4 regions of the Cytobacillus sp. FSL K6-0265 genome follow, and region 2 is predicted to be linked to each of the others. Evidence: riboswitches for the same ligand, from Rfam matches in the RefSeq annotation. Region 2 holds a riboswitch; each other region holds the start of a gene.
What was found. A riboswitch is a leader RNA that binds a small molecule or an ion and turns the genes downstream of it on or off. The one in region 2 is predicted to bind thiamine pyrophosphate.
Positions count from the first base shown of each region.

Region 1: it holds a riboswitch for thiamine pyrophosphate, as region 2 does, so the genes downstream of both, tenA (thiaminase II) here and thiW (energy coupling factor transporter S component ThiW) in region 2, are expected to answer to the same signal.
Region 3: it holds a riboswitch for thiamine pyrophosphate, as region 2 does, so the genes downstream of both, thiT (energy-coupled thiamine transporter ThiT) here and thiW (energy coupling factor transporter S component ThiW) in region 2, are expected to answer to the same signal.
Region 4: it holds a riboswitch for thiamine pyrophosphate, as region 2 does, so the genes downstream of both, MHH73_RS01995 (3-oxoacyl-ACP reductase) here and thiW (energy coupling factor transporter S component ThiW) in region 2, are expected to answer to the same signal.

Region 1 is NZ_JBBOPE010000001.1:2,496,877-2,500,437, reverse strand. Features, by position in the region: gene MHH73_RS12665 (GNAT family N-acetyltransferase) at 1-332, shown strand, start outside; gene trhA (PAQR family membrane homeostasis protein TrhA) at 438-1,073, opposite strand; TPP riboswitch at 1,432-1,538, shown strand; gene tenA (thiaminase II) at 1,659-2,348, shown strand; gene MHH73_RS12650 (MFS transporter) at 2,643-3,561, shown strand, end outside.
Region 2 is NZ_JBBOPE010000001.1:2,294,694-2,298,254, reverse strand. Features, by position in the region: gene MHH73_RS11720 (branched-chain amino acid aminotransferase) at 1-77, shown strand, start outside; gene MHH73_RS11715 (hypothetical protein) at 130-321, shown strand; gene MHH73_RS11710 (shikimate kinase) at 407-913, opposite strand; TPP riboswitch at 1,042-1,150, shown strand; TPP riboswitch at 1,198-1,290, shown strand; gene thiW (energy coupling factor transporter S component ThiW) at 1,364-1,885, shown strand; gene thiD (bifunctional hydroxymethylpyrimidine kinase/phosphomethylpyrimidine kinase) at 1,854-2,660, shown strand; gene thiM (hydroxyethylthiazole kinase) at 2,660-3,469, shown strand; gene thiE (thiamine phosphate synthase) at 3,469-3,561, shown strand, end outside.
Region 3 is NZ_JBBOPE010000001.1:295,755-299,315, reverse strand. Features, by position in the region: gene MHH73_RS01600 (M23 family metallopeptidase) at 1-811, opposite strand, end outside; gene MHH73_RS01595 (hypothetical protein) at 835-1,074, opposite strand; TPP riboswitch at 1,211-1,315, shown strand; gene thiT (energy-coupled thiamine transporter ThiT) at 1,420-1,998, shown strand; gene sigY (RNA polymerase sigma factor SigY) at 2,350-2,907, shown strand; gene MHH73_RS01580 (YxlC family protein) at 2,861-3,220, shown strand; gene MHH73_RS01575 (sigma-Y antisigma factor component) at 3,207-3,425, shown strand; gene MHH73_RS01570 (YbjQ family protein) at 3,406-3,561, shown strand, end outside.
Region 4 is NZ_JBBOPE010000001.1:372,918-376,478, forward strand. Features, by position in the region: gene MHH73_RS01990 (glycosyltransferase family 2 protein) at 1-1,369, shown strand, start outside; TPP riboswitch at 1,445-1,546, shown strand; gene MHH73_RS01995 (3-oxoacyl-ACP reductase) at 1,639-2,394, shown strand; gene MHH73_RS02000 (IclR family transcriptional regulator) at 2,607-3,359, opposite strand; gene MHH73_RS02005 (polysaccharide biosynthesis protein) at 3,558-3,561, opposite strand, start outside.

The DNA of each region.
Region 1 (3,561 bases), 200 kb from region 2:
GAGAGGAATATGTGAACCTGAATAGACGACTTCATTCCTATCATTATAATGCAAAGGATACGTTACAGTTAATCGCATATGATCATGGTGTGCCAGCAGGTTCGTTACAAGTATTTATTAATAAGTGTACAGCTGAAATTGATAGTGTAGGTGTGTTACCAACTCACCGATTAAAGGGGATTGCTGCAATTCTGCAATATGAAGTTATGAAGCGTTTTAACAATCATAAGGTTATACTTGTAGCCGACAGCAATGATACTCCAAAGGATATGTATCGTAAACAAGGATATAAAAAAGTCAGCTTTCGCTATGAAGTCATGAAGTTATTATAAGTAGTGGTTTGCCTTGTAGAAGGAGGAAGTGAACAACAACTTAATATGTATTAAACAATCTGCAGGTGAAAGAGAAGCCACCTGCAGACCATTTTTAAAAATTGATCATGGCAGAAGCGAGAGAACGGCAAAGAAATGCATAATCGATCCGGCAAGAACAAAAACATGCCACAATGCGTGATGGTACTTAAACCCTCTCCAAACATAAAATACCGACCCAGCAGTATATAAAACGCCACCAATGATGAGAAAAATCAAGCCTTGTGTGGTTAAGTGTGTAACAAGAGGTTCCCATGCAAATATAATTAGCCAGCCCATCAAAACATATAGTAATGTCGAGAGGACTAAAAATTTTTTAACAAAAAAACATTTAAAAACCGTACCTGCAATTGCTAGTCCCCAAACAAGACCAAATAAAGTCCATCCTAAGGGACCTTTAACAGTTATAAATAAAAACGGTGTGAACGTTCCTGCAATAAAAAAGTAAATGGAAGAATGATCGAGAATCTCAAATACATCTTTTGCTTTGCCTGCTGGTAAACTATGTAGCAAAGTAGATGAGAAATATAAAATAACCATCGTTATACCAAATAGAACAAAGCTGACAATATGCCAAGCTGTTCCATATAAGGATGAGAAAACAGTTAAAATTACAAGAGCCGCAATACTTAATAGTGCACCAACTCCGTGAACAATCGCGTTGGCGATTTCTTCCCCTTTTGAAAAAATATGTGTTTCCAATAGTATTCACCCATTCTTTACCCAATATCATAATTCTAGTATAAACCTATTTTAAGATGATAAAAAGTCGAATGGTTTCATTAGAAAGAAAAACTTCACTAAATTGAGAAGGTAAAGCGTCGAAAGGTCGAGATTTTTAAGTGGTTAATACCTGAGGTTATCGTTACTTTTAGTCAATGCCAATTTAGTGTTACGCGATTTGAAGTGTTAACGATACAACAACATTTCATCCAACTCACTTAAACATGATAACTGAAAGAGAAGCATGACATTACTCATTACTATACTTCAAGATGCTTTTCATTTAAGTTGACATTTTTTGATAAGATGATAACATAACGATGACAGCATAATTACATAAATCCACTAGGGGTGCCTTTAAAAGGCTGAGATTAAAGTGTAACTTTAAGACTCTTAGAACCTGATCTGATTGATACCAGCGTAGGGAAGTGGCGTATATAAATTTAGTTAACGTAATATAACTAAATGAATAATGTATACAGTAGCCACTTTCTTTAAGGAAGTGGTTTTTTCGCTTTTCTGGATTTTTTATGCTCATTAAAAAAGAGAGAAGAGGTAGAAATGATGGCAACAAAAGAAACGTTTACACAAATGTTAAGGAAAGAAGTACATGATATTTGGGAAGCTAATTTTGAACACCCTTTTGTCAAAGGAATCGCTAAGGGAGATTTACCAATTGAGTGTTTCCGCTTTTACGTGTTACAAGATTCTTACTATTTATCACATTTTGCACGTGTGCAAGCAATCGCTGCTTCTAAAGCGGAGAATTTATATATGACTTCGAGAATGGCTTCACATGCGCAAGGGACTTATGAAGCAGAACTAGGGTTACATAACAAATTTATGGAGTTATTAAAAGTTTCAGAAGAAGAGCTAAACCAGTTTAGACCAGCTCCTACTGCCTATGCCTATACATCCCATTTATACCGAGTAGCAGAGACAGGTACAGTTGGCGAGGTCATCGCTAGTTTGCTTCCATGTTACTGGATTTATTATGATATTGGACAGAGCTTTAAAGGGGCAAAACCAAAAGAAGAAATTTATCGTACATGGATTGATACTTACGGTGGAGAATGGTTTGTTAAACTTGTACTGGAACAAATTCACCACCTTGATCGGCTTGCTGAACTTGCATCTGAAACAGAAAAAGAAAAAATGAAATCTGCATTTACCATCAGCTGTCAATATGAATTAGCTTTTTGGGAAATGGCGTATACTCAAGAAAAGTGGTTAACTGATAAAACATATGCATAAAACATCATAAGATAAAGAGGGAATAGTGTTAACAGAATAAGGTTCATTCTTATTAACTTTATTCTGTTAACATCAAATCCCTATTCTCGTCGTAATATTAGGTTTGTTATGGAATAAGGCAATCTACAAATATGGCAGATTTTCTTTCACAAAAAAGTTCGCTCTTCCCCAACTACTCATCTCGTCTATAGAAAGATGACTCCACCCTCATAGATAGAAAAACTTCCTATATATATATAATGTCAATAAGCGTATAATGAAAGACGAATGTTAAATTAAGGAAGGCGTTTAATTATGAATAAACAACAAAGTAAGTACAGATGGGTTGTATTTGGTGTTTTACTTTTAGCCTATTTATTTATGGTAAGTCAAAGAACGGCACCTGGTTTAATAACAGATCAATTAATGGAAGAATTTCATTTAACGGCTGCAACGATTGGCTTGATAACGAGTATTCAATTTTTTGCTTATGCTGGATTGCAAATTCCCATCGGATTATTTTCTGATCGATTTGGTCCAAATGTATTTCTTGTCGTTGGAACGCTGCTTAACGGACTTGGTACCATTCTATATAGTTTGGTAGATAATAGTTATATGTTAATCTTTGCTAGATTATTATGTGGAATTGGCGATGCTACTATATGGGTCAATTTAGTTCTTGTGCTAAGCATTTGGTTCAAGCAGCAAGAATTTTCAATGCTTGTAGGATTTGCCGGAATGACAGGTAGTTTAGGTTTCTTATTAGCAACCGTCCCTTTTAGTTCGACCATTGCTTTACTAGGGTGGCGAATGCCATTTTTAATTGTTGGCATCTTAATATTCATCCTTGGTATGGGACTTTATATTGTTTTAATAAAATATCCCAGGAAGAAATTTTATATGGCAGATGAAAAAAACCAAAAAGAAACAAATGAACCGTTACTAGTCATCATAAGAAGATTACTTGTCAATCGTCAAGCTTGGGCGACATTCCTTTGTCATTTTGGTGTAGTAGGCACGTATATCGGCTTTATTGGCTCTTGGGCTGTTCCTTATGGTATGGAGGTTTACGGCTTATCAAGATCTAATGCAAGTGAAGTAATAATGTACGGATTATTTGGTGCCATTATAGGAGCTCCATTAACGAGCTATCTATCTACTTTTTTTGACAAAGTCAAATTACCTTATGTCTTTGTGCATCTGCTGTCGGTTTCTGCTTGGATTACCTTAGTAT
Region 2 (3,561 bases):
AAAAAGGAAAAGTAGAAGATAAATTTGGGTGGATTGTGAAAGTAGATGAAGAAAAAGCTGTTACAACAGCGATTTAATAGAAGAGAGAACCACTTGCCATTGTTGGTAGGTGGTTTTTTTGAGGGGTGAGTGGAAAATGGAATGAACTGCATATATGGATTTAGAATGTTTAATAAATTGGTGTTTTCTTCCGCAGGGGCATTTAGCGGTTCAGCCATCCTATATTTTTTACAAAAAGAATTTAAAACAAATGATGAGGGAATCACTTTTATTATAGTTAATATACTATTGAGAGATGTTGGTGATAAGTGGTTTGTATAGGTGTTGAAAAGATAAACGAACAATATAAATATACAAATGACAAAAAAACGCCTGATAAACAGGCGAAAAACCATCTAGAGTTATCTCAACTAATCCCTCGAACAATCAAATCAGCAGCTTCTTCAGCTGTTTTCCCATCTACATTGATTTTTAAATGATATGGTTGATAATGAGCTTGTCTTTCTTTGTATAAATGATACATTTCTTCAGTAGAAAGACCATTCAATTTCGGTCTTGTATCTTTAATCAATGGGTATCGGTCGAGCCACTTATCCCATGAGAGTTCGATAAGGACAACGGTACTGTTTTGTAAACATATTTCGCGGTTTGTACTGTTTAAAAAGGCACCGCCGCCTAATGAAAGAATATGTTTTTCTTCGGCAGAAAGTTGTTCAATCAACTCGCTTTCAGCTTTTCGAAAAACTTCTTCACCATAATCATGAAAAATTTTCGAAGTAGACATCCCAAACTGTTGTTCAATGCGTTCATCTGTATCGATGAAACCCCATTGTAATTTCTTCGCTAATTCCGTTCCTATGGATGTCTTTCCGACCCCCATAAACCCTATTAGTACAATACTCTTATCCTCCATAGCCTGTCCTCCCGAATGTTATATAAATATCATATCATAACGTTTTATGTCGCAACATCGTTTCTATTCAATGTTTTTTATTTTCATTTCTTTCATTTCATGTTATATTGAGTGCATCATATGATATAAGTTTTCACTAGGGGTGCCTTAAGAAAAGAGGCTGAGATTGAATGGCATTCAAAACCCTTTGAACCTGATCTGGTTTGTACCAGTGGAGGGAAGTGTGTCGATGTAGTCGTCCTCGCTTCCTTTTGGAAGTAGAGGATTTTTTTATTTTATATATAAATAAATGCTAGGGGTGCCAACTATTTGGCTGAGATGAACCCTTTGAACCTGATCTAGTTAATACTAGCGGAGGGAAGCGAGTGACGTCATACATATCATGATGACCAAAGCCGCTTATTTTAAAAATAGCGGCTTTTTTATTTTTATCGAAAGGAGGAAAGGTCTATGAATAAAATTCAAAAAATGACGATGACGGCAACAATTGCAGCCATTACTACTGTGTCGAGTAGTCTCATTTTTATTCCGATTGGAATAGCGAAAATTTTTCCCATTCAGCACTTGGCAAATGTATTATCTGCTGTTCTTCTTGGACCATGGTATGCCGTGAGTCAAGCGTTTCTTTCATCTACATTGAGAAATATGATGGGTACTGGAAGTATTTTTGCTTATCCTGGCAGTATGATTGGCGCCTTACTTGCAGGGTTGCTTTATCAAAAAACGAAAAAAATTGGCTTCTCAGCACTAGGTGAAGTCATTGGAACAGGAGTGATAGGGGCAGTAGCGACTTATCCGATTAGTACATTACTTTTAGGGCAAGAAGCAACCCTCTTCGGATTTCTACCAGCATTTATGGTGAGCTCGTTTACGGGAGCGATTTTAGGATATGGTTTATTAAGAGTTTTAATTAAGAATAAAGCTATTGGAGGTTACATCGATGAAAACAGCATTAACAATCGCAGGTTCTGATTCAGGAGGAGGAGCTGGGATTCAAGCAGATCTTAAAACTTTTTCCGCCAATGGAGTGTTTGGCATGTCTGTCATTACGGCGATTACCGCTCAAAATACAGTAGAGGTACGTTCGGTACAGGATATTGAAATCAATATTATAAAAGACCAAATAGAAGCCGTGTTTGATGATATCCAGGTCGATGCTGTCAAAATCGGCATGTTGTCATCGAGTGAGACTGTCAGTATCGTCGCAGACCGTTTAAATCATTATAGTCCAAAAGTGATTGTGTTAGATCCTGTCATGGTATCGAAAGGTGGTCATCATCTTTTAAAGGAACAAGCTATTGAAGCACTGAAAGCAAAGATGTTACCACTTGCGACTGTTATTACGCCAAACATTCCTGAGGCTGAAGTACTAACAGGTATGACGATTCGCACGGTTGAAGACATGGAACAAGCATGTAAAAACTTATATAAATTAGGGCCAAAAGCCGTTTTATTAAAAGGTGGACATTTAGAAGGAGAACCGAATGACTTATTATGGGATGGACAAAATTTCACCTGGTTTAATGGTAGAAGAATAGAGACAAAAAATACCCATGGTACAGGTTGCACGCTTTCATCTGCCATTGCTGCTGGGTTGGCAAAAGGAGAAGAACTTATTGTGGCCATTCAGTCTGCGAAAAATTATATTTCCATAGCGATTGAGCATAGTCTAGTACTCGGTAATGGACATGGTCCAACAAATCATTTTTATGAGTTATACAACAAAGCGAAGATGGAGGAAAGATAATGACGATTTCAAGTGAAGCAGTTGAGAGAGTCTTTCAGCAGTTAAAAGAACAGACCCCACTCATTCATCATTTAACTAATACAGTAACTATAAATGATTGCGCCAATGTGACTCTTGCAATGGGTGGTTCACCTGTTATGGCCACACAGCTGTTAGAAGTAGAAGAAATGGCAATGATGGCTGAGGGGCTTGTGATTAATTTTGGTACAATTAATGATGCAATGTTTGCGGCAATGATTAAAGCTGGACAAACAGCTAACCAAAAGGGGATTCCAGTTGTTTTTGATCCCGTTGGTGTTGGGGCAACCACCTATCGAACAAGTAAGGCAAAAGAGCTAATTAGTACAATAAAAGTGTCCATTATTCGCGGCAATGCTTCTGAAATTTCAGCGCTTATTGGAAAAAATACAAAAACCCGTGGTGTCGATGCAGGGGCAATTGAAATGGCACCTGAAGTACTTGCACAGGAGGCAGCCGAAGTTCTAAACTGTCTCATTGTTATTAGTGGAAAAGAAGATGTTATTACAGATGGCAGGCAATTAGTTGTGATTGATAACGGAGATTACCTTTTGACGAAGGTAACAGGAACAGGCTGTATGACAGCTTCATTAGTAGCAACTGCTGCTGCTGTTTCAGAAAATTGGTTTGACGGTGCTGTCATTGGTATGGCTACTATGAGTCTAGCAGGGGAAATCGCAGCAAAGAGATTACATGCGGGGGAAGGGTTAGGTTCATTTCGAGTGAAGCTAATGGATACGATTAGTACAATGAATGCAGCCACTTGGCTAGATGGAGTGAGGCAAAAATAATGGATTATCGTTTATATTTAGTCACAGATGATAAAATAGCAAACAATGAATTATATGATATGGTTCGTACTAGTGTAAAAGGTGGTGTGACC
Region 3 (3,561 bases), 2.0 Mb from region 2:
GAATGCGAACTGATTTTCCTTTACGAAGATCTCCTGAATCCATGATTTGAAAATGGATATGCGCTTCAGATGAGTTGCCTGAGTTCCCACATTTGCCAAGTAATTGCTTTTGAAGAACTTCCTCTCCTTCTTGGACAATGATACTGTCTTTTTTAAAATGAGCAATCATACTATATTCCTTATGCGCATGCTCAATTACAATATAGTTGCCTGGCGGATGCTCTTCATCCATCTGCCCTGGAATATTATCATCAAGACCATCAACCACTTTTATTACTTTGCCATCTTGAGGGGCGATAATTTCCTCTGCAAATGCGTAATAACTCTCATTTTTTTCAGGCCGACCACTATATGTAGAACCATCCTTCACCTTTATTAAATCATACGCGTATCTTTGATGTTCATAAGCGTAATGATAATTAATAAATTCATTTGTACCACCCCAGAATACAAACCATTCATCCATCACTGGCATAATGTATTCATTCTTTGTATAGACCTTATCAGTTTCTGGAAAGACAAAGTAAGGTTTCATATAGAAACTGACAATTGTATTTTTATCATCAAATCCAACCACTACTGCTTTTGCTTTTGAGTGATCTACCCATACGAACTGATCAATACCTAAGACATTCGTCCGTGACATAAGCTGATAACTACGCACACCTTCGTTAAAGGCTGCGCTCATCTCAATAAATTCTGATAATGAAACCATGCCTTGAAACACTTTTGAAGTGGCTTGGTAAATTTCCTTATACTCTGCTCTTAACCAATAATCTATAAACCTATCAGGATCCATTGACCCGACCATACCCTCTACCCCCGTAAGTTTTATTAAGATGAAAAAATTAAACGATTCTCAAGAAATATTTTGCAATTAACAGTAAAGAAACCGCCTATAGTTACTTTAATTCTACGTGAATCTTCTAACTTACCTTTCAAACCTCCCCTTAATGCTAGACCTAAATTTTCATCCTGTAATTCGCCATTTACATACAACTTTTCTCCGTTAATCCAATAATTTTCGATTACTATATGATTTCCATGATGGTTTACTTCAAAAACCTTCTTCATATAAATCACTCCTTGATTATTCTACGACTATCTAGGGAATAAGTTTCACAAATAATCTGTTTTTTCTCTTACCAATAAAAAGATTCTTGAATTCTGAGGAAAGTCATAGTATATTCTTACCGAGGATTAAATTTAATACTTCCACAAGGGGAGCCTAATATGGCTGAGAGTGAGCGAGTTCGTTCTGACCCTAAGAACCTGTTAGATAATGCTAGCGTAGGGATCGTGGTTTTGGATATGAGCAATACTAGGCATCCATCACCGCCTATGTATTGCTTTTTTTCATGACAAAAAGTAATACAGGTTTACTCGTTCGCTTCTCTTTTTCGGAGAAGGAGGAAAAACATGAAACAAAATAAAACACTTTTTATGGTGGAAATCGCTATATTTGCAGCTTTGGCATTATTACTCGATTTTCTTTCGGGACTACTAATGGGTAGATTTTGGCCACAAGGTGGGTCCATCTCACTTGCTATGGTACCGGTTTTCTTAATGGCCTTTCGTTGGGGTATTAAAGGCGGTGTCTTAACGGGCTTACTATTAGGAGGCCTACAAATCTTAACAGGAGCTGTTCCTTTTCATTTCGCCTCATGGATTATTGACTATTTCGTAGCCTTTGCTGTTGTCGGACTCGCAGGCATCTATATGAATAAAGTTGTGCAAAATTATCAAGACGGCCAATTTGCCAAAGCAAATATGTATGTTATTATTGGCGTTTTCTTAGGAAGTTTCTTACGCTTCTTATGCCATTATTTATCAGGCATTATCCTATTTGGCGCCTATGCCCCGGCTGATCAACCTGTCGCACTGTATTCACTCGTATATAACGGAACATACATGCTACCTACCTTTATCGTATGTGCTCTCGTTGTTGTCACACTCTACACAACAGCTAATAAAGTACTTTTGAAAAAAGCATATTAATGACTTAGAGGCTCTGGGGAAACTCAGAGCCTTTTTTCGCAAGATAGGCGAGAAATTCAGTCTACTCGTTCATCAAGAATAATTCCCTATAAAAAAGCATAGCTATGCAAAAACTCAATTTCTGTTGTCGCTCACCCTTCTATTTGCAGATTCATATGCAAGCACTTTGCTAAAATTTCTACATACCAGAGAGATGTTCACCATAAAGAGATACTTTCCAAAACAAGTACCACATAACCACTATCGATCAAAAAGAGCCATTCCATCCTTTTAAAAAAATTTTATTTTTCGTGAACGAAAGGAGAACACTAAACGTCATAATAGTAAATCCAAAGAAAAGGGGGGCAAAGTTTGGAAGAGAAAAAGTGGATTAAAGCAGCGAAAAAAGGCGATAGCCAAGCGTTAGCTCACTTATTTAAAGAGAGTTATCCCCTTCTTGTTCACTATTTAATGAAGCTCACCCTTAATCGAGAAGAAGCGGAGGATTTGGCACAAGAAACGATGACAAAAGCGATTGAAAAATTAAATCAGTTTCAGGGGAAATCGAAATTCTCCACTTGGCTCATATCCATTGGTACAAAATTATATATCGATCAAAAAAGGCGCCAGAAGCGAGCTGATGCTTTTAAAGCACAACATATGCGGAAATTAAAATGGCAGGCACAGTCACAAAATGAGGATTGGGATTTCTTATTAGCTTCTCTCGGTGAATTAGAAGATGAATTAAGAGTGCCGATTATTTTAAAACATTATTATGGCTATGCCTATGATGAGATTGGCAAAATGCTCGGAATCGCTGAAGGAACAGTAAAATCAAGAGTTCACCGCGGAATTAAAACCATTCGAAAGGAGTTGGATGAAGATGAGAAAGGGCCAGGAACAATGGAAAACCCGATCAAACAAGGATGAAGAAGATTTTTCAAAAGAAATAAAGCGTTCTTTTGCAAAGTTTGAGGAAAATAACCCCATCTCTACTCCTAGTAAAGATTGGTTTGAAAAAATGGTCATCGAAGAAAAGGGAGCAGCCAGCAGAAAGTGGCGAAAAGAATTACTCTTATTCAGCGGAATAGCAACACTCATTCTCGTTTTATTTTTTACAACATTAACCCAAATACCAGTTGTCTTTATAACATTACAAGGTCTTACAGTCCTTCTTGTCATTTGTTATACCTTGCTGCAAATCCAAAAACATAGAGAGAAGGTGCAACATGGAGAATATTGATTTCTATTTACTATTCTTTGTAGCTATTATTTTACTATCACAAAGTATCTTTCTATTTACCAATGCGAAGAAAAATGGGATGAATCATTGGTTCTGGGGTATTATCGCCTTAATTCAAGCACCAGTACCACTCATTTTCTATTTCATCGTAAGAAACGTTCGTAGAAAAGAGGAGGATGAATTGAATGATTATCGTGACTACTGAAACGATACCAGGTAAAGAAATTAAAGAGTTAAAGGGTTTTGTAAGAGGCAATTCCGTCCAATCGAAACATATTGGAAAAGATATTGTGGCCGTATTACGTACAATTGTCGGTGGAGAAGTCTCTGAATATACAGAC
Region 4 (3,561 bases), 1.9 Mb from region 2:
GAAGAACAATGTTGCGATATTATCTGCAAAAGAAGATAGTATCTATATTCGCACCGACTTGACACATTTCTGGAATGATACCCTCATCTGGAAGGTTGCGCGCTTCAAAGATATGCTTATTGAGCAGGCGAAATTTGAAGCATTTGATTATCTGTTTTTAATTGACTCTGATTTGCTTTTACACCCGGATACCCTTCATACACTTATTGCCGCAAATAAAGAAATTGTCTCTGAGGTCTTTTGGACGGCTTGGCAAGAAGGGACCATCCCTTATCCGCAAGTTTGGTTAACAGATGAATATACCCACTGGAGACAGGCGGATGATGGCGTCATAACAGATGAAGAAAAACAAGTTCAAACCGAGGCGTTTATTCAACAGTTACAAACTCCAGGTGTTTATGAAGTAGGGGGATTAGGTGCGTGCACCTTAATTAGCAGGAAGGCTTTGTTAGCAGGTGTTCATTTTAGTAAAATTAAAAATCTCAGTTTTTGGGGAGAAGATCGGCATTTTTGTGTGAGAGCAGTGGCATTAGGATTGGATTTACATGTCGACACACATCTCCCTGCTTATCATATTTATCGCTCTTCTGACTTAAAAGGTATACCTACTTTTAAAGAAAAATGTCAGTATGTTCATAGCGAACTACCTATTTATCCAGAAAAAGCAGAAAACCATCAAATTCGCTTATCTATGATTGTGAAGAATGAAGAAGGTCGTTATTTACAAACGATGTTAAAGAAAGTCAAGCCCTTTATCGATGAAGCTGTGATTATAGATGATGCTAGTACTGATCAGACTATATCGATTTTCTTGAAAGAACTAAAAGGTGTGCCAATTAAATTGGTCAAGAATGCAAGTTCCCAGTTTGCCAATGAAGTAGAACTAAGAAAACAGCAGTGGTTAGAAGCAACAAATGGATTTTTAGGTTGGGTATTAAATCTTGATGCAGATGAATGGTTTGAGGAGAGTTTTATTGATTATATTGATGACTTTGTTAAACAGGATACCATCGATTTGTACTGTTTTAGACTGTATGATATGTGGGATGAAGATCATTATCGTGAAGATGAATATTGGCAAGCACATTTCCTATACCGTCCATTTCTAGCAAGAGTCGATTCAACCTTTCAGCCCGTCTGGAAAGAAACGCCCCAACATTGTGGGAGATTTCCAGAAAATATCTTTCAACTTACCCACAGCTTATCCACAATAAGAGTCAAGCATTTAGGCTGGGCAAAAGAAAAAGATCGTTTGGAAAAATACGAGAGATATAAGCTGCTTGACCCGAATAGTCTCTATGGTAATGAGAAACAATATGAATCGATTTTAGATAAGAATCCCCGTGTCATGCGATGGGAAGAAACATAAAGCGAATGGTCAAGTTGGAAATTAACCTCGATTCATAGCTATGCGACTATTTATATGCTAAACTAAAAATAATTAAAATTGTTGCAGGGGGACTCAGAATATGAGTTGAGAAGGTTAAAACCTGACCCTTAGAACCTGTTCGTTAAGACGATCGTAGGGAGCATTTTCCAACTATATGAATACGTATGGTAGGCTCTCCATTTTCGGGGAGCCTTTTGTTTTGTTTCCCTGAACATTTTTAATGACATCGATTGAAAAGAGGGAATAGAGTGAGAGAAGAAGTTGTGTTAGTAACAGGCGCAAGTCGTGGATTAGGAGCTGCAATTGCTAAGAAGTTCGGTAAGGAAGGCTATAAAGTAGTCGTTAATTATTATAGTAGTAAAGAAAAAGCTGATGCCGTAGTTGAAGAAATCGGGCATGATCGTGCATTGGCCATCCAAGCAGATGTCAGAGATCAAGAAGCAGTAAAAGCGATGGTGGCAAACGCTATTGCTCATTTTGGTCGCTTGGATATCGTTGTAAATAATGCATTAGTTCAATTTAAATTTGATCCTGTGGCACAGGCAAAAGTAGAAGAATTATCTTGGACTAGCTATCAAACCCAGTTTGAAGGTGCGATAAAAGCAAGCTTACATGTTGTACAAGCTGCTTTCCCAGCTTTAAAGGATTCACAGCAAGCCCGTGTGATTGGTATTGGCACGAATCTTTACCAGAATCCCGTCGTTGCCTACCATGAATATACAACAGCGAAAGCGGCATTAATTGGCTTTACACGCAATATGGCCAAAGAGCTTGGACAATATGACATTAATGTGAATATGGTTTCTGGTGGATTATTAGAAACAACGGATGCAAGTGCTGTTACTACCCCTGAAGTATTTGCGATTGTTGCTGATAACGCTGCTATCCGCCGTGTGACAAAACCAGAAGATGTAGCAGAAGCCGTTGTTTTCTTAGCCTCTCCAGGTGCTAGAGCGATTACGGGACAAAATCTAGTAGTCGATCATGGATTGACGATGAACTAAGATAAAAAAGGTCGTCATCTTTGTATGGCGGCCTTTTTCAATCATTAGATTCAGTTTGCGGGTCTATAATTGAGTAAGGCGTTTATATAGATGGGCGTATAAAAGCAAATGTGTGAGCTAAAATCCAATTTATGCGCAGAAGATGATAAAATGATTATTACTTCTAATTATCTCAACTACATCTAATTGATTGAACGCTCAATCAGGATTGTTCAAATTTTCCCCTGTTTATATCGATAGCCAAACATAGAAGATGCTTGTAGATGAAACGCCAGCAGTTGCTTGCTCATCGGATCCGTTACTTCATTTGGCATGTTATCGTTAAATCCAACCACTGTCACTGCACCGAGTAATTGATTCTGGTAGTCTAGCAAAGGGACGGAAGCAGACGAAATCGATGGAATTAAAGGTTCGGTTGCGAAGGAGATTTTCGATTGTTGAATCATTTGCCATTCTTCGTTATCGATTGATTGCTCGTTTCCTAGCCATTCTTTTGTCAGTGCAGGGTTTAAGAAACTTAAGAAAATCTTCCCCGCAGCAGATGTTGGTGGCAAGCTTCCGCCAAGTTGTGTACCAATATGAAGTGGTTCATTGGAATGACAAATCTTTGTCGTAATCGGACCGTTGTTTGTCCATAATGAAAACGAAACGGTGCAGGAAGTTAGCGAAGAAAGTTCCTGCATATAAGGAGTAATCGCATCGGCAATATCACGACTACCAAAGGCAGCTGTACCATATTGAATCAATTTGTTGCCAAGATAATACAGGTTTGTTCCTTTTTCACGATAGAGCATATTCAATTGTGTAAGTGTATTTAAATATTTATATAAATTACTTTTTGTAATACCGGTTTCTTCTTGAATGGTCGAGAATTTCATCGGGGTATCTTTTTGATAGATTAATTCGATGATAGAAATGCCAATTTGCAAGGATTGAATCGTCGTACTGCTTTTTTGTATCTCCATGTATGTAACTCCTCATTATGCTAGTCATGTTGAATCCTAATTTATCAGAAACCACATCAAACAACAACCTACCTTTAAAGGGTTGGTAGGATATTCCTATAAATTTAGTATATTTAAGAATAGTTAGTGAGTTGGCGACTATTAACTTAGTCAGAGAAGGTGCCCAACTCACGAAAAATAGGAAGCGGTCAAACAAAATTAC